One region of the Pseudomonas sp. G2-4 genome, then DNA from elsewhere that is predicted to be linked to it. Evidence: predicted binding sites of a transcription regulator. Region 1 holds the regulator's gene; each other region holds the start of a gene.
The links. Region 1 encodes sigma-54, which starts transcription at its own class of promoters, with help from an activator protein. Its sites were predicted from a motif close to ANTGGCATNNANNTTGCTNT; they were not measured.
Positions count from the first base shown of each region.

Region 2: QNH97_RS08730 (CmpA/NrtA family ABC transporter substrate-binding protein) is a predicted target of sigma-54. The motif match lies at 4,524-4,543, and genes of this name have one in related genera.
Region 3: glnA (type I glutamate--ammonia ligase) is a predicted target of sigma-54. The motif match lies at 1,794-1,813, and genes of this name have one in related genera.
Region 4: QNH97_RS20135 (circularly permuted type 2 ATP-grasp protein) is a predicted target of sigma-54. The motif match lies at 1,413-1,432, and genes of this name have one in related genera.

Region 1 is NZ_CP125957.1:978,948-984,097, forward strand. It holds gene QNH97_RS04170 (ZIP family metal transporter) at 1-247, shown strand, start outside; gene QNH97_RS04175 (HPr family phosphocarrier protein) at 416-691, opposite strand; gene rapZ (RNase adapter RapZ) at 707-1,564, opposite strand; gene ptsN (PTS IIA-like nitrogen regulatory protein PtsN) at 1,567-2,031, opposite strand; gene hpf (ribosome hibernation-promoting factor, HPF/YfiA family) at 2,044-2,352, opposite strand; gene QNH97_RS04195 (RNA polymerase factor sigma-54) at 2,429-3,922, opposite strand; gene lptB (LPS export ABC transporter ATP-binding protein) at 4,087-4,812, opposite strand; gene lptA (lipopolysaccharide transport periplasmic protein LptA) at 4,812-5,150, opposite strand, start outside.
Region 2 is NZ_CP125957.1:1,957,514-1,962,663, forward strand. It holds gene QNH97_RS08715 (bifunctional protein-serine/threonine kinase/phosphatase) at 1-923, opposite strand, end outside; gene QNH97_RS08720 (nitrate/nitrite transporter) at 933-2,144, opposite strand; gene QNH97_RS08725 (ANTAR domain-containing response regulator) at 2,590-3,165, opposite strand; gene QNH97_RS08730 (CmpA/NrtA family ABC transporter substrate-binding protein) at 3,180-4,391, opposite strand; gene QNH97_RS08735 (helix-turn-helix domain-containing protein) at 4,631-5,150, shown strand, end outside.
Region 3 is NZ_CP125957.1:314,887-320,036, reverse strand. It holds gene thiI (tRNA uracil 4-sulfurtransferase ThiI) at 125-1,579, opposite strand; gene glnA (type I glutamate--ammonia ligase) at 1,908-3,314, shown strand; gene QNH97_RS01460 (chorismate mutase) at 3,435-3,992, shown strand; gene QNH97_RS01455 (DUF4124 domain-containing protein) at 4,212-4,730, shown strand; gene QNH97_RS01450 (DUF4124 domain-containing protein) at 4,727-5,150, shown strand, end outside.
Region 4 is NZ_CP125957.1:4,641,791-4,646,940, forward strand. It holds gene QNH97_RS20135 (circularly permuted type 2 ATP-grasp protein) at 1-1,381, opposite strand, end outside; gene QNH97_RS20140 (ribonuclease E inhibitor RraB) at 1,811-2,152, opposite strand; gene QNH97_RS20145 (hypothetical protein) at 2,357-2,593, opposite strand; gene QNH97_RS20150 (START domain-containing protein) at 2,733-3,341, opposite strand; gene QNH97_RS20155 (YkgJ family cysteine cluster protein) at 3,395-3,649, opposite strand; gene QNH97_RS20160 (translation initiation factor 2) at 3,796-4,269, opposite strand; gene QNH97_RS20165 (aminotransferase-like domain-containing protein) at 4,354-5,150, opposite strand, start outside.

The DNA of each region.
Region 1 (5,150 bases):
GGCCTTCCTGATTGGCGCCGCGTCAGGGTTGGTCGAGCCAGTGTTCGCGCTGTTGTGCGCCTGGTTGGTCAGCCTTGCCGAGATGCTGCTGCCCCTGGGGCTGGCGCTGGCGGCCGGGGCGATGTTGCTGGTGGTGACTCATGAGGTCATTCCCGAATCGCGCCGCAATGGCCACGACAAACTGGCGAGCCTGGGATTGCTGGTGGGGTTTTGTCTGATGATGGTGATGGATACGGCGTTGGCGTGACGCAATGCCTTCAATGCTTTTGTGGCGAGGGAGCTTGCTCCCGCTGGTCTGCGAAGCAGACCTTCTTGCTTGCGGGCTATATAGCGACATAGCGACGACTGCTTCGCAGCCGAGCGGGAGCAAGCTCCCTCGCCACGGGTGTGAGCCATGTCCCCGGACCAAACAGGGTTATTCGCCTTCGTCGAAGTATCTGTTGATCAGGTCCACCAGGGCATCCATCGCTTCCTGCGCTTGGTCACCTTCAGTTTGCAGATGGATCTTGGTGCCCTTGCCGGCTGCGAGCATCATCATCGCCATGATGCTTTTACCGTCGACCAAAGACTCCGGCGTGCGACCGACCCGGATGGTGGTTTCCTTGAATTGACCCGCAATCCCGACGAACTTGGCCGACGCACGGGCATGCAAGCCCAGCTTGTTGATGATTTCAATTTCCCGAGCAGGCATCGCGATGTGAATCCTTTAGCTGAGGTCGCGGTGGCGAACCTGGACGTTCTTCAGGGATTGCTGCAGAAGCTGACCCAGGCGTTCGGTCAGGTAGACAGAGCGGTGGTGACCACCGGTGCAGCCGATGGCAATCGTGACATAGGCACGGTTGCTCGCGGCAAAGCGGGGCAGCCATTTGAGCAGGTAGCTGGAGATATCCTGGTACATGTCCTCGACATCCGGCTGGGCGGCCAGGTAGTCGATCACCGGCTGGTCGAGCCCGGATTGCTCTCGCAATTCCGGTTTCCAATAAGGGTTGGGCAGGCAGCGCACGTCGAACACCAGGTCGGCGTCCACCGGCATGCCACGCTTGAAACCGAACGACTCCACCAGGAACGCGGTGCCTGGCTCCGGCTGGTTCAGCAGGCGCAACTTGATGGTGTCGCGTAGCTGATACAGGTTCAGGTTCGTGGTGTTGACTTTCAGGTCCGCCAAGTCGGCAATCGGGCTCAGCAGTTGGCTTTCGTCCTGGATGGCCTCTGCCAGGGAGCGGCTGGCGTTGCTCAGCGGATGGCGTCGACGGGTTTCGGAAAAGCGCTTGAGCAGTGTCTCTTCATCGGCATCGAGGTACAGCACATCGCATTGGATATGGCGGCTGCGTACTTCCTCGAGCAATTCTGGAAAGCGCGACAGATGGCTCGGCAGGTTGCGTGCATCGATGGACACCGCCACCAGCGGTTGCGCCAGCTCAGTGTGGATCAGGGCGCGTTCGGCCAGCTCCGGCAGCAGGCCGGCCGGAAGGTTATCGATGCAATAGTAGCCGCTGTCCTCAAGCACATTGAGCGCCGTGCTTTTACCGGAGCCGGAGCGGCCACTGACAATGATCATGCGCATGTTTAATGACCGTTCTGTTCGTCCACGACAACCTGATACAAGGCTTCGTTGCTCGGTGCGCTGCGCAGTTTTTCGCGCACTTCCTTGCGGTCCAGCATGCTGGCAATCTGGCGCAGCAGCTCAAGGTGCGCATCGGTGGCCGCTTCCGGAACCAGCAGTACGAACAGCAGGTCGACCGGTGCGCCGTCGATGGCGTCGAAATCTATGGCGGCTTCAAGGTGCAACAGCGCGCTGATTGGCGCGGAACACCCCTTGAGGCGGCAGTGAGGAATGGCGATGCCGTTGCCAAAACCGGTGGAACCGAGTTTTTCACGGGCAACCAGGGCCTCGAAGACGTCCTGCATTTCCAGATCCGGCACTTCGCGGTGGATCAGGTTGGCGATTTGTTCGAGGGCTTTCTTTTTACTGCCGCCCGGCGCGTTCACTTGGGAACGGCCGGGGGTCAGGATGGATTCTAGTCGGATCATGGATTGGGGGGGTTAACGACCGGTTGCGCCCTGGAGGAGGCTCTGGGTCTTTTCCTTATGCTTTTTAAGTTGGCGATCCAGCTTGTCGGTCAGCAGGTCAATCGCGGCATACATGTCTGAATGCTCCGCGTTGGCGACCACTTCTCCGCCGGGGATATGCAGCGTGGCTTCGATTTTCTGCAGCAGCTTCTCGACGGTCATCGTGACTTGCACATTGGTGATCTTGTCGAAATGCCTCTCCAATCGGTCGAGTTTTTCGCCGATATAGGTGCGCAGGGGTTCGGTCACTTCCAGTTGGTGTCCACTGATGTTGACTTGCATACAGCTTCTCCTTCGTTGCCAGTGCATAAAGCGGCAGGCAGAAATGCCTGCCACTGGAACGCTGTGGCGTGGCCTGTTACATCAACCGCTTGCGTTCGCTCGAAGGTGCGATCCCAAGGGATTCGCGATATTTTGCGACGGTACGGCGGGCCACCTGAATGCCTTGTGCCTCCAGTAAACCAGCGATCTTGCTGTCACTCAACGGCTTTTTCTGATTTTCCGCCGCCACCAGTTTTTTGATGATCGCGCGGATGGCCGTGGACGAGCATTCGCCGCCTTCGGAGGTGCTGACGTGGCTGGAGAAAAAGTATTTCAATTCATAGATACCCCTTGGGGTATGCATGAACTTCTGGGTGGTTACCCGGGAAATCGTCGACTCGTGCATGCCCACCGCCTCGGCGATGTCATGCAGGACCAGCGGTTTCATCGCTTCGTCGCCGTACTCCAGGAAGCCACGCTGATGCTCGACGATCTGGGTGGCGACTTTCATCAGGGTTTCGTTGCGGCTTTGCAGGCTCTTGATGAACCAGCGCGCTTCCTGCAACTGGTTGCGCATGAAAGTGTTGTCGGCGCTGGTGTCGGCGCGCCTGACGAACCCGGCGTACTGGGCGTTGACCCGCAGCTTGGGCACTGACTCCTGGTTGAGTTCCACCAGCCAGCGATCGTTGTGTTTGCGCACGATCACGTCAGGGACCACGTATTCGGGTTCGGTGGACTCGATCTGCGAGCCAGGGCGCGGGTTGAGACTTTGGACCAGTTCGATCACCTGGCGCAGCTCATCTTCCTTGAGTTTCATGCGGCGCATCAGTTGGCTGTAGTCGCGCCCGCCCAGCAGATCGATGTAGTCGGTGACCAGTCGCTTGGCTTCGGCCAGCCAGGGCGTCTTGGCGGATAACTGGCGCAGTTGCAGCAGCAGGCATTCGCCCAGGTTGCGGGCGCCGATGCCGGCCGGTTCGAATTGCTGGATGCGGTGCAGGACGGCTTCGATCTCGTCCAGCTCGATGTCCAGCTCGGGGTCGAAGGCTTCGAGGATTTCCTCGAGGGTCTCGTCCAGGTAGCCCTGATTGTTGATGCAATCGATCAAGGTCACTGCGATCAGGCGATCGGTATCGGACATCGGCGCCAGGTTCAGCTGCCACAGCAGGTGGCTTTGCAGGCTCTCGCCGACGGAGGTGCGGGTGGTGAAGTCCCACTCGTCGTCATCGCTGCTCGGAAGGTTGCTGGCGCTGGTCTGGTAGACGTCTTCCCAGGCGGTGTCCACGGGCAGGTCGTTGGGGATGCGTTCGTTCCATTCACCATCCTCAAGGTTATCCACCGTCGGGGCGGCTTCCTGGTAGGAGGGTTCCGGGATTTCGGTATTGGTTTTCTGCTCGACGTTGTCGGCCAGCGGATCGGTGTTGTCGAAGTCGTCGCCTTCTTCCTGGCGTTCGAGCATCGGATTGGACTCCAGGGCCTCCTGGATTTCCTGTTGCAGGTCCAGGGTCGACAATTGGAGCAGGCGGATGGCCTGTTGCAGCTGAGGTGTCATCGTCAGCTGCTGGCCCATTCTCAAGACTAGCGATGGTTTCATGGCAGGGGCTTAACACCTTATTCGCCGGCGCACATGCGCCATCCACTACAGGGCGCCGAAGCGCCAAACTTAAGCAAATTATATGCCTGAAACTGAAGTGTTTGCCTAGGGCACCGCCATAATAAAATTAGCGGCACCCGAGCGATTGACCAGACACTTTGCGCTTACAGGCGGAACTCATGGCCCAGATACACTTCCTTGACCAGCTCGTTGGCCAGGATGGTGGCGGAGTCACCCTCAGCAATCAACTGGCCATCATTGACGATGTAGGCGGTTTCGCAGATATCCAATGTCTCACGCACGTTGTGGTCGGTGATCAGTACGCCGATCCCCTTGGCCTTGAGGTGGTGGATGATCTGTTTGATGTCACCCACCGAAATCGGGTCCACGCCGGCGAACGGTTCGTCGAGCAGGATAAATTTCGGCGAGGTGGCCAGGGCGCGGGCAATTTCCACGCGACGACGTTCGCCGCCGGACAGGCTCATGCCCAGGTTGTCGCGAATATGGCTGATATGGAATTCCTGCAAGAGGCTTTCCAGTTCCTGGCGGCGGCCGGCCTTGTCGAGCTCCTTGCGGGTTTCGAGGATGGCCATGATGTTGTCGGCCACCGACAGCTTGCGGAAGATCGATGCTTCCTGTGGCAGATAGCCGATGCCGGCCTTTGCCCGGCCATGCATGGGCTGGTGGCTGACGTCCAGGTCGTCGATCAGCACGCGGCCCTGATCGGCCTGGACCAGGCCGACGATCATGTAGAAACAGGTGGTCTTGCCGGCGCCGTTGGGGCCGAGCAGGCCGACGATCTGGCCGCTGTCGATAGACAGGCTGACATCACGCACGACTTGACGGCTCTTGTAGCTCTTGGCCAGATGCTGAGCTTTCAGAGTTGCCATTACTGGGCCTTCTGCTCGTCGGTTTTCTTTTTCGGCTGGATCACCATGTCGATGCGAGGGCGGGACTCAGTGACCTTGCTGCCCGTGGCACGACCGGCGCTGGCCAGCTTTTTGTTGGTGTCGTAGACGATTTTCTCGCCTTGGGTAACGTTGTTGTCCTTGTCGACGACCTTGGCGCGGTCGATCAGTACGACACGGTCCTGGGACGCGTGATACTGGATGGTCACCCCGTAGCCTTGCACAGGCTTGGTGTCGCCCGCAGTCTGGAGTTGTTCGAAGTAGGCCAGGTTGCCCACCGAAGTCACCACGTCGATATCGCCGGCCGGGGTACGGGTGAT
Region 2 (5,150 bases), 980 kb from region 1:
TCCGACAGCAACGCCTGTCCGGCACGGCTGTCGTCCCGTAGATGTCCCGGCAAGGTTTTCAGCAACCAGGGTTGGCCCTGACCGTCGAGTACACGGTAGAGCAACGATTGCTGGCTCTGGCCGAGCAGGTTTTCGATCTGCCAGCCTTCGAACACTTGGCTGGATTTCAATGCCGGAGGAAGGGGCCATTGCTGCAACTGGATCAACGCATCGCCGATGCTTGCTTCGCCCAATGCGTCGACCCGCACCAACAAGGCGCTGGCGTTATCCTGGCTGCCGGCCAGGTGCGCGGCGTTGACCAGGGTTTGGGCGGCGAGGTCCAGGTCCGGTTGGTCCCGCAGAATGCCAGCGATGGCCGTATCGCCCAGGACCGCCCAGACGCCGTCGCTGAGCAGCACGAAGGTTTCGTCGGTGCGCAGTTCGCCGTCAAGGAAATCCAGGATCAGGTGTTGATCCAGCCCCAGGGCACGCTTGAGCACATGCTGCATGCCCTGTTGTTCCCAGACGTGGTCTTCGCTGACCCGTTGCAGGTGCTCGGCGTGCCAGCGGTAGACCCGGCAATCGCCGACGTGGGCCAGGGTGAAGCGCCGGCCCCGCAGGACCAGGGCACTGACGGTGGTGAGCAGCGGTTGCCCGCCACCGTTGGCCTGCAGCCAGCGATTCTGCGCCAGCAACAGTCGGTCCAGTGCTTGGGCCACGCCCCAGGTTTGCGGCGTGGAGTAATAGTCCAGGGCCAGGGCCTGCAAGGTCGAACGGGCGGCCAGCCCGCCATCGGCGCATTGGCTCACGCCGTCGGCGATGGCGAACAGGTAGCCCTTGCTGGCAGCCAGGGCCGGGGCCGGGGTGACCAGGCGCAGGGCGTCCTGGTTTTCCTCCCGCGGGCCGATGGCACTGGCTTCGGCGAAACTCAGTTGCAGGCTCATGGGGGCTGGTTATACCCGCGCCGCAGTGACGGCGGCCGAGCCCCAGGTGGTCCTCCAGCGACGCTTGACGCCGTACAGGCCGAACCAGGCCAGCACGCCGAGGCTGGCGAACAACCACAGCGCCAGTTGATAGCTGCCGGTGCTTTGCTTGATCGCACCCATGCCCGCGGCGAGGGCAAAGCCACCGATGCCGCCGGCCATGCCGATCAGCCCGGTCATCACGCCGATTTCGCGACGGAAGCGTTGGGGCACCAGTTGGAACACCGCGCCGTTGCCCGCACCCAAACCAAGCATGGTGCAAACGAACAGGGCCAGGGCCGCATAGGAGCTTGGCAGGTTGAAACCCACCGCCGCGATGCAGACCGCTGCGACGGTGTACATGCCCAGCAACGTGCGGATGCCGCCGAAACGATCCGCCAGGGCGCCGCCCAATGGCCGCATCAGGCTGCCACCGAAGACGCAGGCGGCGGTGTAGTAGCCGGCGGTCACCGGGCTCAGGCCATATTGGTCGTTGAAGTAGCCGGGCAGGGCGCTGGCCAGGCCGATGAAGCCGCCGAAGGTCACGCTGTAGAAGAACATGAACCACCAGCTGTCACGGTCGCCCAGGGCCTTGAGGTAGTCGGCCATGGATTTGGCTTTCGGCCGCTCGGGAGCGTTCTTGGCCAGCCAGGCGAAGAGCACCAGGGTCAGCACCAGCGGGATCAGGGCGAAGCCGAACACGTTGGTCCAGCCGAACGCCACCGCCATGACCGGTGCGATCAACGCGGCGAGCACGGTGCCCGAGTTACCGGCACCGGCAATGCCCATGGCCTTGCCTTGGTGCTGTGGCGGATACCACTGGGACGCCAGCGGAAGGGCCACGGCGAACGACGCGCCGGCCACGCCCAGGAACAGGCCCAGCAACAGGGCTTGCTCGTAGCTGTGGATGCCGAGTTTCCAGGCGCAGAACAGCGCACCGATCACAATTACCTGGCCCGCCATGCCGGCGGTTTTTGGCGAAATCCGATCGGCCAGCAGGCCCATGAACAAACGCAGCACGGCACCGGCCAGGATCGGCGTCGCCACCATCAGGCCGCGTTGCTGGGTGGTCAGGTGCAGGTCGGCGGAGATCTGTACCGCCAGTGGACCGAGCAGGTACCAGACCATGAAACTCAGGTCGAAGTAGAGGAAGGCCGCGAACAGAGTCGGGGTGTGGCCGGATTTCCAGAAGCTTGAATTCATCGCGCACCTCAGCTGTAAAAGTCTCGAGAAATGAGTCAGTGCTTTGAGCAGTGCGCCGCCTGTGGTCGCACCACCGGCCCCGAAGAGCCAAAACAAAAAAACGCCGCAACCCGGATTGCCAGAGAGGCAAGGAGGGTATGCGACGTCTTTGTCGTAGGTGGGGCAACCGCCGTTGGTTACCTGTGGGATTACTTAAGCGAGATCTGTGCCAACAGCGGGGATCGGTGTGAGGGCTATCGCGAGCAGGCTCGCTCCCACAATGGATCTTCAGGGGCCGCAGAACCTGTGGGAGCGAGCTTGCTCGCGATGACGGTGGGTCAGTCGATATTGATGTTGGACGTTAGATGGCTATCGCGAGCAGGCTCGCTCCCACAATGATCCGCAGTGGCCGCAGAGCCTGTGGGAGCCTGCTCGCGATGGAACCAGGCCAGGCGCTACAAGGCCTTCAGCCGAGCAACTCATTCATTGCGATGATCTGTTCCGCCACCTGGATCAGCTTCTGTTGGCGGCTCATGGCCTGGCGGCGCATCAGGGTGTAGGCCTGTTCTTCATTGCAGTCCTTCATCTTCATCAGCATGCCCTTGGCCAGTTCGATGCGCTTGCGCTCGGCCAGTTGCTGGTCACGGGCCAGGAGCTGGGCGCGCAGGGCCTGGTCGCTTTCGAAGCGGGCCATGGCCACGTCGAGGATCGGTTGCAGGCGTGCGGCGTGGATGCCTTCGACGATGTAGGCGCTGACGCCCGACTTGATCGCCTGGCGCATGACATCCGGGTCGTGCTCGTCGGTAAACATGACGATCGGTCGGGGCTGGTCGCGACTGACCAGCACCACTTGCTCCATGACATCGCGTCCGGGTGACTCGGTATCGATCAGGATCACGTCCGGACGCACCGTTTCGACGCGCGCCGGCAGGTCGATGGTCAATCCGGATTCATCGATGACTTCGAATCCGGCTTCAATCAGGGCGGCTTTGAGGCGACCGACTTTTTTCGCGGTGTCGTTGATCAGCAGGATACGCAGCATGGTCGAGGCTCCTGTCAGCGGCTGGCGAAAAGGGGAGCCGCATCGCTCAATGCGTGCAGTTTGAAGCTACGGGCATATTTGGCCGGGTCCGAACCGTCCCAGGTGGTGCCGTCGATCAACTGGCTGCTGCGCATGTCCTCGGGTGGTGACGCGATGTCCAGTGCTCCAGAGGCTTCACGGTACAGTTTGAGCTGCTGGACGTCCCGAGCCACGACCAGGTAATCCGGGTCTTCGCGCAACAGGCCCCAGCGGCGGAACTGGGTCATGAACCACATGCCGTCGGACAAATACGGCAGGTTTACCTCGCCATTGCCGTGGAAGCGCATGGCGTGGGGATCCTGCCAACTGTTGCCCAAGCCATCGGCGTAGATCCCCAGCAACCGGGGCTCAATGCAGTCCAGTGGTGCGTCGAGGTATTCAGGTGCGCTCAACAGTTGCGCGGTGCTGCGACGGTTTTCGCTGCTTTGTTCGATGAAGCGGCTGGCTTCGAGGATCGCCATCACCAGGGCCCGGGCGGTATTGGGGTACTGCTCGACGAATGCGCGGGTGCAGCCCAGGACTTTTTCCGGGTGATCGGGCCAGATGGTCTGGGTGGTCGCCAGGGTGAACCCCAGGTTCTGCTTCACTGCGCTGGCGCACCAAGGCTCGCCGACGCAAAAGCCGTCGATACGCCCGGCTTGCAGGTGCGCGATCATTTGTGGCGGTGGCACCACCACGCTGTCGACATCCGACAACGGATGGATGCCCTGGGCGGCGAGCCAGTAATAGAGCCACATGGCGTGGGTGCCGGTGGGGAAGGTCTGGGCGAAGGTCAGTTTCGGGCGAGTTTGGTGCACATGCTGTTCCAGTGCCTCAGGACTGGTCACGCCTTGGGCCTGCAAACCATGGGACAGGTTGATGCTCTGGCCATTCTGGTTCAGGCCCATCAGCACGGCCATGTCGGTCGGTGCGACACCGCCGATGCCCAAGTGCACGGCGTAGATCAAGCCGTACAGGCTGTGGGCGGCATCGATTTCACCGCTGACCAGCTTGTCCCGCAGGTTGGCCCAGGACGTCTGGCGCTTGAGGTTCAGGGTCAGGCCGTAGGGTTGGGCGAAGCCCTGGGTGGCGGCCACCACGACTGGGGCGCAGTCACTCAAGGCCATGAAGCCCAGGTTGATCGCGCTCTTTTCCGGGGCATCGCTGCCATTGACCCAAGCCAGGGGGTTGGCTGGAACTTCATTCATCGCGCATCACCTTCCACGTAAAAAAAGCGCCGTACCCAGCGCTGCCAGGGCAGGGCCGGATGACGACGCCGTTGTCCTTTAAATCAGTGTGGCACTCATCCGCCATTGGCATGGGCACCGATGAACGAAAAGGGTGCAAGGCATATGCCAGCGTGCTCCATCAGCTTCCCATCAAGATTCCCATCGCGGTGTCTTTCATCCTGTCGACCTTCCAACGCCACGTAGCAAAGGGGAACGGTGTGCAGGACCAATCATTTCGCTCCACGGCATTTCCTGAGCTGCGCGAGCGCGTGCTGCACCTGCGTGTTGGTCAAAGTCCAGTGCATCTGGAGGCCGCACGGTCGGGTCTCAGCTATTGCCTGCCGGCCGGTTGGGAAGGGCTGGTGGTACTGAGCGATTCACTGCGCTTCAGCGGTGGCGAGCGACACGTATTGCCGGTGTGTGAAGCGTCGCTGGTGAAGTTGCAAGCGTTTCTCGATATGAGCGATGCCTTCGCCGAGCAACAGGTCGACGTTGCACCGTGGGCGCTGTTGCCGGTGGCGGAGCAAGTCGTTCGATCCCAGGAACGGCTTGAGCGCTGGTACATCGGCCAGGCGATGAGCGGTGCCGGGATCTATCACGCTGTCGCCAACCTGCTGCGTCACCAGGAGAGTTACGGGCTCGTGCGGTTTCTGCTGGAACAAGGCACCCACAGCGAAAAACTCAACACGCTGGCCCAGCGCTACGGCGTGTCGGTTTCGCATTTTCGGCGGCTGTGCC
Region 3 (5,150 bases), 660 kb from region 1:
CAGAGGATTCGGTGTGCTGACAGGTCGTGGCAGCGATTTACGTTGAGTCCGACAAAGCCGTTACAGCTTGTCGGCGGCGTCGGGGGGCCGGTGACGCAGGCCACAGGCAAACAGCCCCGGGCACTTAGCTCGGTCGATAAACGCGCACATTGGCATGCCCCTCACTGAGCAAATGGTGGGCATGCAGGCGACTCATCACGCCTTTGTCGCAATACAGCAGGTACTGGCGAGTAGGGTCCAGTTCCTTGAAACGCGCGTTCACTGCATAGAACGGCATCGTTTTTACCTCGATGCCGGTGATGCTCAGCGGGTCGTCTTCAGCGTCGTCCGGATGACGGATGTCGATGATGATCTGACCGGCCAGCGCTTCGCCGACTTCTTCAATTTGGATGTCCTGGCCCAATTCATCGATTACCCGATCGATCGGCACCAGCCTGGCGTTCTCGAGCGCACGCTCGAGCACCGCCATGTCGAATTCTTTCTCTTCATGCTCCACGCGCCCGCGCTTGGCATGGGTCTTGGGGTTCACCGAGATGACCCCGCAGTACTCGGGCATGTGCTTGGCGAAATCGGCGGTGCCGATCTCGTTGGCCTGGTCGATGATGTCCTGCTTGTGGCTGGCGATCAGTGGACGCAAGACCAGCTTCTCGGTCACGCAGTCGATCACCGACAGGTTCGGCAACGTCTGGCTCGACACCTGGGAGATCGCCTCGCCGGTCACCAGCGCGTCGATTTGCAGGCGGTCGGCAATTCGTGAAGCGGCGCGCAACATCATACGCTTCAAAATGACGCCCATATGACTGTTATCGACTTTGCCGAGAATCTCGCCCAGGACTTCTTCGAACGGCACACTCACAAATAACACGCGTTGGGAGCTGCCGTACTTCTTCCAGATGAAGTGCGCCACTTCCATCACGCCCAGTTCATGGGCGCGCCCACCGAGGTTGAAGAAGCAGAAATGGCTCATCAATCCGCGACGCATGATCTGGTAGGCAGCCACCGTGGAGTCGAAGCCGCCGGACATCAGCACCAGGGTCTGCTCCAGCGAACCCAGCGGATAACCGCCGATGCTGTTGTGCTGGCTGTGGATCACGAACAGCCGCTGGTCGCGAATTTCGATGCGCACTTCGATCTGCGGGTCTTTCAACGAAATACCGGCGGCACCGCACTGCTGGCGCAACTGGCTACCGACGTACTTCTCCACGTCCATCGAACTGAACAGGTGCTTGCCGGCACGCTTGCAGCGCACCGAAAAAATCTTGCCGGCCAGGGCGTCGCCATAATGAAGCTTGCACTTGGCCAGGATGTCGTCGAAATCCCCCAGCGGGTATTCATCGACCTGGAGAAAGTGCGCGATGCCCGGCATGCAGCTCAGGCGCTCGGTGATTTCCTTCAGGATCTTCGGCTCGCTGACGCGGGTTTCCAGTTCGAGGTTGTCCCACACGCCGTTCACCACCACGACCGGGTCCAGATCACGGAGCACGGTACGGATGTTTTTGGCCAACTGGCGGATGAAACGCATCCGTACCGGGCGGCTCTTGATGGTGATCTCGGGGAAGACTTTTACGATTAGTTTCATGAAAACAGCGCGCGAACGGCCAGCCGAAAAAGGGGGGCGCGGATTATAGCGGAAATTGCTCAAGGTTTAACCAGTTAATGTGCAGATGGTTTTGCGTGCACCAAAACGGATCATTGTCGATGAGTGGCGCCACATTGCAGTGCGTTATTGTCTGACAATCTTTGATTAAGCCCTTCAAAAGCGTGGATTTGGTGCAAAAAACCTATGCTGGGGCACTGGCATGCAAATTGCTCCCTTGTGAGGCAGGTTGCCTTGGCAGAGTATTCGCGCCGGCATCACCCATATCTAAGGGCACTCCACTACCCGCCCGAAGCCACCCGGAGGACATATGTCGAAGTCGGTTCAACTCATCAAAGATCATGACGTCAAGTGGATTGATCTGCGCTTCACTGACACCAAAGGTACTCAACATCACGTGACCATGCCGGCCCGTGATGCGCTGGACGACGAATTCTTTGAAATCGGGAAAATGTTCGACGGCTCCTCCATCTCTGGCTGGAAAGGCATCGAAGCCTCCGACATGATCCTGATGCCGGACGACGAAACCGCCGTCCTGGACCCGTTCACCGAAGAGCCGACCCTGATCCTGGTCTGCGACATCATCGAACCGTCCACCATGCAAGGCTATGACCGCGACCCACGCGCCATCGCCCACCGCGCCGAGGAATACCTGAAGTCCACCGGTATCGGCGATACCGCTTTCTTCGGTCCTGAGCCTGAGTTCTTCATCTTCGACTCGGTCAAATTCAAGTCCGACATCTCCGGTTCGATGTTCAAGATCTTCTCCGAGCAAGGCTCCTGGATGTCCGACCAGGACGTGGAAGGCGGCAACAAGGGCCACCGTCCAGGCGTCAAAGGCGGGTACTTCCCGGTTCCTCCGTTCGATTTCGACCACGAAATCCGTACCTCCATGTGCAACGCACTGGAAGAAATGGGCCAGACCGTCGAAGTTCACCACCACGAAGTGGCAACTGCCGGCCAGAACGAAATCGGCGTGAAATTCAACACGCTGGTCAAGAAGGCTGACGAAGTCCAGACCCTGAAGTACTGCGTACACAACGTTGCCGATGCATACGGTCGTACCGCGACCTTCATGCCTAAGCCTCTGTACGGCGATAACGGTTCGGGCATGCACGTTCACATGTCGATCTCCAAAGACGGCAAGAACACCTTCGCTGGCGAAGGCTATGCCGGCCTGTCGGACACCGCCCTGTACTTCATCGGCGGTATCATCAAGCACGGTAAGGCCCTGAACGGCTTCACCAACCCGTCGACCAACTCCTACAAGCGTCTGGTACCAGGCTTCGAAGCACCGGTCATGCTGGCCTACTCGGCTCGCAACCGTTCCGCTTCGATCCGTATTCCTTACGTGAACAGCCCGAAAGCCCGCCGTATCGAAGCGCGCTTCCCGGATCCGGCTGCCAACCCGTACCTGGCCTTCGCTGCACTGATGATGGCCGGCCTGGACGGTATCCAGAACAAGATCCACCCTGGCGATGCCGCTGACAAAAACCTGTATGACCTGCCGCCTGAAGAGGCCAAGGAAATCCCACAGGTTTGCGGCAGCCTGAAAGAAGCCCTGGAAGAGCTGGACAAGGGCCGTGCGTTCCTGACCAAGGGCGGCGTATTCAGCGATGACTTCATCGACGCTTACATCGCACTGAAAAGCGAAGAAGAAATCAAGGTTCGCACCTTCGTACACCCACTGGAATACGAGCTGTACTACAGCTGCTGATCCGGTAGCGCCGCAACACGCGGCGTGAATAAAGAGAGGCCTCCTTCGGGAGGCCTTTTTTATGGGTGCGGGTTGCGTGCATGATGGCTCGTTGCTCCTCCCTAGAAGACGAGACTGCCCATGACTTTGCGCTTCAAACTTGGCCTTGCCCTCTCTGCCGCGCTGTTGGCCACCGCCGCCGAAGCAACCCCTGCCCCCGACGCCCTTACCCCGTTGCTGAGTGCCATTGGCGAACGCCTGGCCATCGCCGATCAAGTGGCGCTGAGCAAATGGGACAGCCATAAACCGGTAGAAGACCGTCAGCGCGAGCGTGAAGTCATTGCCGCCGCCGTCGCCCAGGCGCCGGCCTACAAGCTGCCTGGCGAAACCGTGGAAGCGTTTTTCGCCGCCCAGATAGAAGCCAACAAACTGGTGCAATACATCAACTTGTCCGACTGGACCCTGGAAGGCAAGGCCCCGGACCTCCCCCGCCCGGACCTGGTGGGGCAGATTCGCCCGCAGCTCGACCGATTGCAAAAGCGCCTGCTGCAGCAACTGGCCGACTTCGCCCCCTACCGCACCGATCCGCAGTGCCCGCAATGGTTGGCCCAGGCTACCCATAGCAACAAGCAGCACCCGGTGCACCGGCTCGCCCTGATCCGGGCAACCGCAGAGCTGTGCATAACGCCAAAAGCCTGAGACCAACAACACTAATCCAGTGTGGGAGCGAGCTTGCTCGCGATGGGGCCAGTACAGCCGACACTTCTGTGACTGACACTCCGCTATCGCGAGCAAGCTCGCTGCCACACTGGGTCGGCGCCATCCCCAACTCTATAAAAGGTTGCGCGCAACAACTTGGGCCAATGGCCCTCCCTGACCTATGCTGCAAGCCAACACTTTTAGTTTTCGGTCGATTTTATGGGTCGTGGGTTTCCAGCATTGCTGTTGCTGCTGTTGGCGTTGCCTGCCGCGGCGCAGATCTATAAGTACACCGACGCCGATGGCAACACCGCCTATAGCAACCAGCCGCCCCAAGGCGTACCGGCCCAAACGGTGGAGTTGCCGCCGCTCAACAGCATCGAACGCCAGCCTCCAGCCAGCCCGGACGCGCCCACGACTCCCACGACCCAGGAAGAATCGCGCGATGCCTACGAAGTGCTGGAGTTGACGGACATTCCCACTGAAGAGGCCTTGCGCGCCAATAACGGCACGTTCACCGTTGGCGTTCGGGCGCAACCACGCCTGCAAAGTCCCCATCTGTTCCGGCTGCTGCTGGACGGTCAACCCTATGGCCAGTCGAGCAACGTGCCGCGCCTGCAATTGGTGAACATCGATCGGGGCGAGCACAGCCTGGCGGTGCAAGTCATCGACGGGGAACATCTCGTGCAACAGAGTGAAACCGTGACCTTCACCGTACAGCGAGTGCACCAGCCGTGATTCGCTGGCTGCTCGCCCTGAGCCTGTTGGTGACTGCGCTGCCGGGCATGGCGCAGGTCTATACCTACATCGATGCCCAAGGCAATCGCGTCTTCACCGATCAGCCGCGCCCCGGCAATGCGAAGAAAGTGCAACTGCCACCCGGCAACCGGATGCCGTCGCCCCCCTCAAGTACAGCCCCGGCGCCAGCGCCCAAAGCGCCACCCGAGCCGCTGTTCCATTACGAAATGCTCCGGCTATTGATCCCGGAGCCGGACGCCACGATACGCAGCACCGCAGGGGAGCTGATCGCCAGCGCCACCAGCGAACCCCCGCTGCAAAAAGGCCATCGCTATCGCCTGCTGCTCGACGGCCAACCCACGGGCGCACCAGGGCCGAGCCCGGTGTTTGCCTTGAGTAACATCGATCGGGGCACCCATC
Region 4 (5,150 bases), 3.0 Mb from region 1:
TGCCACCGCCCTGGGATGAGTTCACCACCAGCGACCCTTCGCGCAGTGCCACACGGGTCAGGCCGCCAGGCACCACACGGGTTTCCCGGCCGGACAGCACAAACGGCCGCAAGTCGATGTGACGGGGTGCGATGCCATTTTCGACAAAGGTCGGACAGGTCGAAAGCGACAGCGTCGGTTGGGCGATATAGGCATGTGGCTTGGCCTTGATCCGCTCGCGGAAGGCATCGATCTGCGCCGTCGTCGCCGCCGGTCCCACCAGCATTCCGTAACCGCCGGAGCCCTGGGTTTCCTTGACGACCAGATCCGGAAGATTCGCCAGCACGTGGGAAAGCTCGGCGGGATTACGACACTGCCAGGTAGGAACGTTCTTCAGGATCGGCTCTTCGTCCAGGTAGAAACGGATCATGTCGGTAACGAACGGGTACACCGACTTGTCGTCCGCCACCCCCGTGCCGATGGCATTGGCCAGCACCACATTGCCCGAACGGTAAGACGACAACAGCCCCGGTACACCGAGCATCGAATCCGGGTTGAAGGCCAGTGGATCGAGGAACGCATCGTCGAGGCGACGGTAGATCACATCCACCGCCTTCGGCCCGTCGGTGGTGCGCATGAATACCTTGTCGTCGCGTACGAACAGGTCAGCGCCTTCCACCAACTCCACACCCATCTCCCGGGCCAGGAATGCATGCTCGAAGAAAGCACTGTTGAAACGCCCCGGGGTGAGCACCACGACGCTGGGGTCATCCAGCGGGCTGGCGCTTTTCAGGGTGTCGAGCAGCAGGTTGGGATAATGATCAATCGGCGCAATGCGTTGGACAGCGAACAGTTCGGGAAACAGGCGCATCATCATCTTGCGGTCTTCCAGCATGTAGCTGACGCCGCTGGGCGTACGAAGATTGTCTTCGAGCACGTAGTAGGTGCCGTCGCCATCGCGTACCAGGTCGACCCCGCAAATGTGGGCATAGATGTCGCGGTGCAGGTCAAGCCCTTGCATCGCCAGTTGATATTGTTCGTTGGCCAGCACCTGCTCGGCCGGAACAATCCCGGCCCGAATGATGCGTTGTTCGTGGTAGAGGTCGGCCAGGAACATGTTCAGCGCCTTGACCCGCTGGATGCAGCCGCGTTCGACGACTCGCCATTCACTGGCGGGGATGCTACGTGGGATGGTGTCAAAAGGGATCAGGCGCTCTGTCCCCTGCTCGTCACCGTAGAGCGTGAATGTAATCCCGGCGCGGTGAAACAACAGATCGGCTTCGCGCCGTCGTTGGGCCAGAAGCTCGTCAGGCGTCTCGGCCAGCCAACGAGCGAACGCCCGGTAATGCGGGCGGACCTGGCCGTCGGCGTCGTACATCTCATCAAAACCGGTGCGGATCATGCCCGTACTCCTTGTCACTCTGACATCCGGCTTCGCAAGGCCCGTGCCATCGGCATAAACGCTTTATGATCAACGGGTTGGATTATCCAGCGAGAGGCCGTGCACCCTTGTAGTGCAGCCAATACCCCCCACACCGCCGCACCGCCTCATTGCAACGCATGGGCTTGGCTACCCTGAGCATAGACACGGAAAAAGGACGTAGCCTGCTGCGGATACAGTTGGGTACAAAACCTGGGGGAGTGAGAGCGGAGGGTCAGTTGGCAAGGGAGGAGCTGTATGACAGTCATCGCGAGCAAGCTCGCTCCCACAAGGGATTGTGGTGAACACAAATCCCCTGTGGGAGCGAGCTTGCTCGCGATCGGTGGCGGGCACACATGAAAACGGCCGACACAAAGGTCAGCCGTTACTCTGGTTGCAGTAGATGACGTATCAGGCGTGCAGGCGCCGAATCTCCTGCTTGACACCCCAACCCTCGATGATGCCGCCCAAGGGCTCGACAACTGCCTCGAAGTCTTGCTCGAAGTCTCCAATGTCGTCGTAGGTGGCGTACATCACCCGGCTCAGTTCCAATGACCAGGCCCCGTCGTCCCGTGCGCTGATTTGTGCGTTCAATGACTCACCCCGAAACTGACCTGCCGCCCTGCGCGCCCGCTCCTCATCCGGGAAAATGGCGTAGAACTCGATGGGATGGAATTGTGAGAAATCGAAACCGCCTTCTTTCATGCGGCGAAGCACACTGGTGCTGATGTCTTCTTGATAGGCTGTGCTCATGAAACGTCCTCCTCAAACCGATGGATAGACTTTCCGTCTTCCCGTGCCTACAACCCGTAAGTTGCACTGCGTTACGGCATCAAATGACCGTCGGGACACAAGCATGTAGCTGACAAGACCGGACCTTCGCGATCCTTTCGCTGATCTCAATTGCAGAGTAGCCGCAAGTCAGGGTCACTGCCAAGCGGGGCCAGGCACTGAAGTTCATGAAATCGGTGTAATGCTGATGATTTCGATGCTGTGCTGGGATTTGAGGTTCTTGACCGTCGGGTCTTCGGTGCGACCTTCCAGATCGTTGAGGTCAAGCTTGGCGGGCACTGGAAGCAGCTTTTCGCGGATCAATTGTGCAGCCTGCTCCATCGTGGGCTCCTGGTCATAGTCGAACTGCTCGGCGATGGCTTCGCCGTGGTCATCCACGAAAGTGATTTCCCACTTTTGCATCGGTCTCTCCTCGATCAATTCAGGGCCTGGCTTACCTGTATCTCGACATTGATGGCTGAGCAATCGTTCCGCTGAGGGGTTGGACGGCACATATGAGAAGACCGCCTCGCGGGCGGTCTTTTCCTATAGCCCTGGTAATTTACTTCTCGGCACGTTCCTTCAGGGCTTTCAAGGTGTTGAACGGCGCGTCCACCACAAACTTGTTGGACAGCCAGGACGGTACACTGCCACCCGGATCAGTATGGACCTGATAGGTCACTTCGACCTGATCCGCGCCCTTGGGCGTGAACTTCCAGAAGCCTTCGACCTGGGTCACCCGCACATACCCCTGTTCCTCGGGCAGGTACTTCGGCACGCCCTTGAGATTACGGGTCAGGCTGCCATCGGCGCCTTCGACGGTGGTCACTTCCAGCACCGAGTCCCGGGCCGTGACCGGCCACGGCGTATTGAACTGGGTGTAGGTCCAGCTCTTATCGCCCTCGTGCTTGACCAGTTTCTGGCTCTTGCACTCATGAATCCAGGCGCAAGCACCCGGGACATCTTCCTGCAAGGCACGCAGCTTGGCCATGGTGGTTTTCATGACCGTCACGCCTTGGTAGGCCTTGTATTTGGAGCCGGCCACTTCACTGAGTGAAACCTTGATGCCGTCCTGCTCCTTGACCACTTTCCAGTCTTCTGCCTGGGCAGTTGCCGTTGCCAGCAGCATGGTCAAACCACATAACACAGCCATCCGATGCAGCGAACCCATAATTTTTTCCTTATTTTCCAAGTTCGTTCATTTCAGTTCCAATCATTGACCTATCACGCTGCCGTCACTTGCTCCCACCAACCGATCAGCCGGATAGCCTCTTCACTGCTGTTGCCACAGACCTCAATGTCAGCTCCGAACGCGGAACACACCGCCGGACGCGCCGGCTCACCGAAAATCCGGCACAGGTTATCAACCGACAATTGCACGCAACGTTCGCCCGCCGGCTTGCCCTGGGGCATGCCTGGGATCGGCGAGCTGATAGAAGGGGCGATGCAGCAGGCGCCACAGCCTTCACGGCATTTCATGACGACAACATCCTCACGGCAGGTAATGGTTGGTAACAAGACACAGAGTAACGGCTAAAACACTCGTTTTAAATTACCGTTCACGTGTTTTTTCACTCTCGGCGCGATGACCGAACAGTCAGAAGAGGAACAGGTCTGGCGAAGGTCTACTGCTTGAATTCGAAATCCAACGCGGCGCCTTCCACTTCATTGTGCTCCTGATTGCGCAGCGGCAACTGCATTTCATTGCTCAGCAAACGACCATTGAGTTGGAACGGTCCAGGTCTCTCTTCAAACATCGATGGCAACAGAGTCTCACGCTTGGGTAACGGCACCTTACCCCGTGGCTGCAGTTCCTCGACCATGTCATGGGGCAGGCTCAAGTCCAGTTTGGCCGGCGGCAATGGGGTCTTGGCGACCTCACGGGCAGATTTGCTCTTGGAGGCGACGGGGGCGCGTCTTTTTTTCGCAGGAGCCGCTTTTTTCGCAGGCGCCTTTTTGACCACGGCCGGTTTTTTCGGCGCATTTTTCGTGGCGCTGGCGGCGGGTTTCTCCTGTGCCGAAGCCGCGACGACACCTCCCATATGGAAAGCGGTCAACAGACCAATCAAAACCCAGGCAGCAGGAAAAATGGCTTTCATAGACACAACGGCACTTGCGGCAGAGCCCCCATGCTCGCCTGATAATGAGGCGCTGACAAGCACATCAGGTTAAGCCGCTGATTCCTATAAAAATCCGCTCGCGGTCTCTTGGCATAACTGTGTGGCCAACAGTCCCAGCGTCATCAAGGCCCGCTCTGCCTCGCGGTTCCAGGGCATGCCACAGTTCAGTCGGATACAGTGATTGAACTGCTCGGTGTTACTGAAGATCAGCCCGGGCGCGATACTGATGCCTTGCTGCAATGCCCGCACATGCAACTCCTGGGTGTTGACCCGCCCCGGCAGGCTGACCCACAGGATGAAGCCTCCGGTGGGGCGACTCATTTGCGTGCCTTCGGGGAAGTACTGTTGCACCGCCAGCTGAAAGGCACTGAGATTCTTGCGGTACTCCTGGCGGATATAGCGCAGGTGGCGGTCATAGCCGCCATTTTCCAGGTACGCCGCAATGCCCATCTGCGTGACGCTGCACGCCGAGTGGGTACTGAAAGTCTGGAGCCGCTGGATTTCCTGCTGGAATTTCCCGGCGATCATCCAGCCGATACGCACCCCCGGCGACAACGTCTTGGAAAAGCTCGAACAGTAGATGACCCGGTCCAACCGATCATAGGCTTTGAGCGCTTTGGTGCGACCTTGCTCGAACATCAGCTCGCCATAGATATCGTCCTCGACGATCTGGATGTCGAAGTCCGACGCCAGGCGCAACAGTTGCTTTTGCCGCTCCTCAGGCATCGTCCCACCCAGGGGGTTGCTCAAGCGCGTGGTCAGCACCAGCGCCTTGATCGACCATTGGTTGGCCGCCAGTTGCAGGGCCTCAAGACTCATGCCGGTGACCGGGTCGCTGGGGATCTCGATGACCTTGAGAC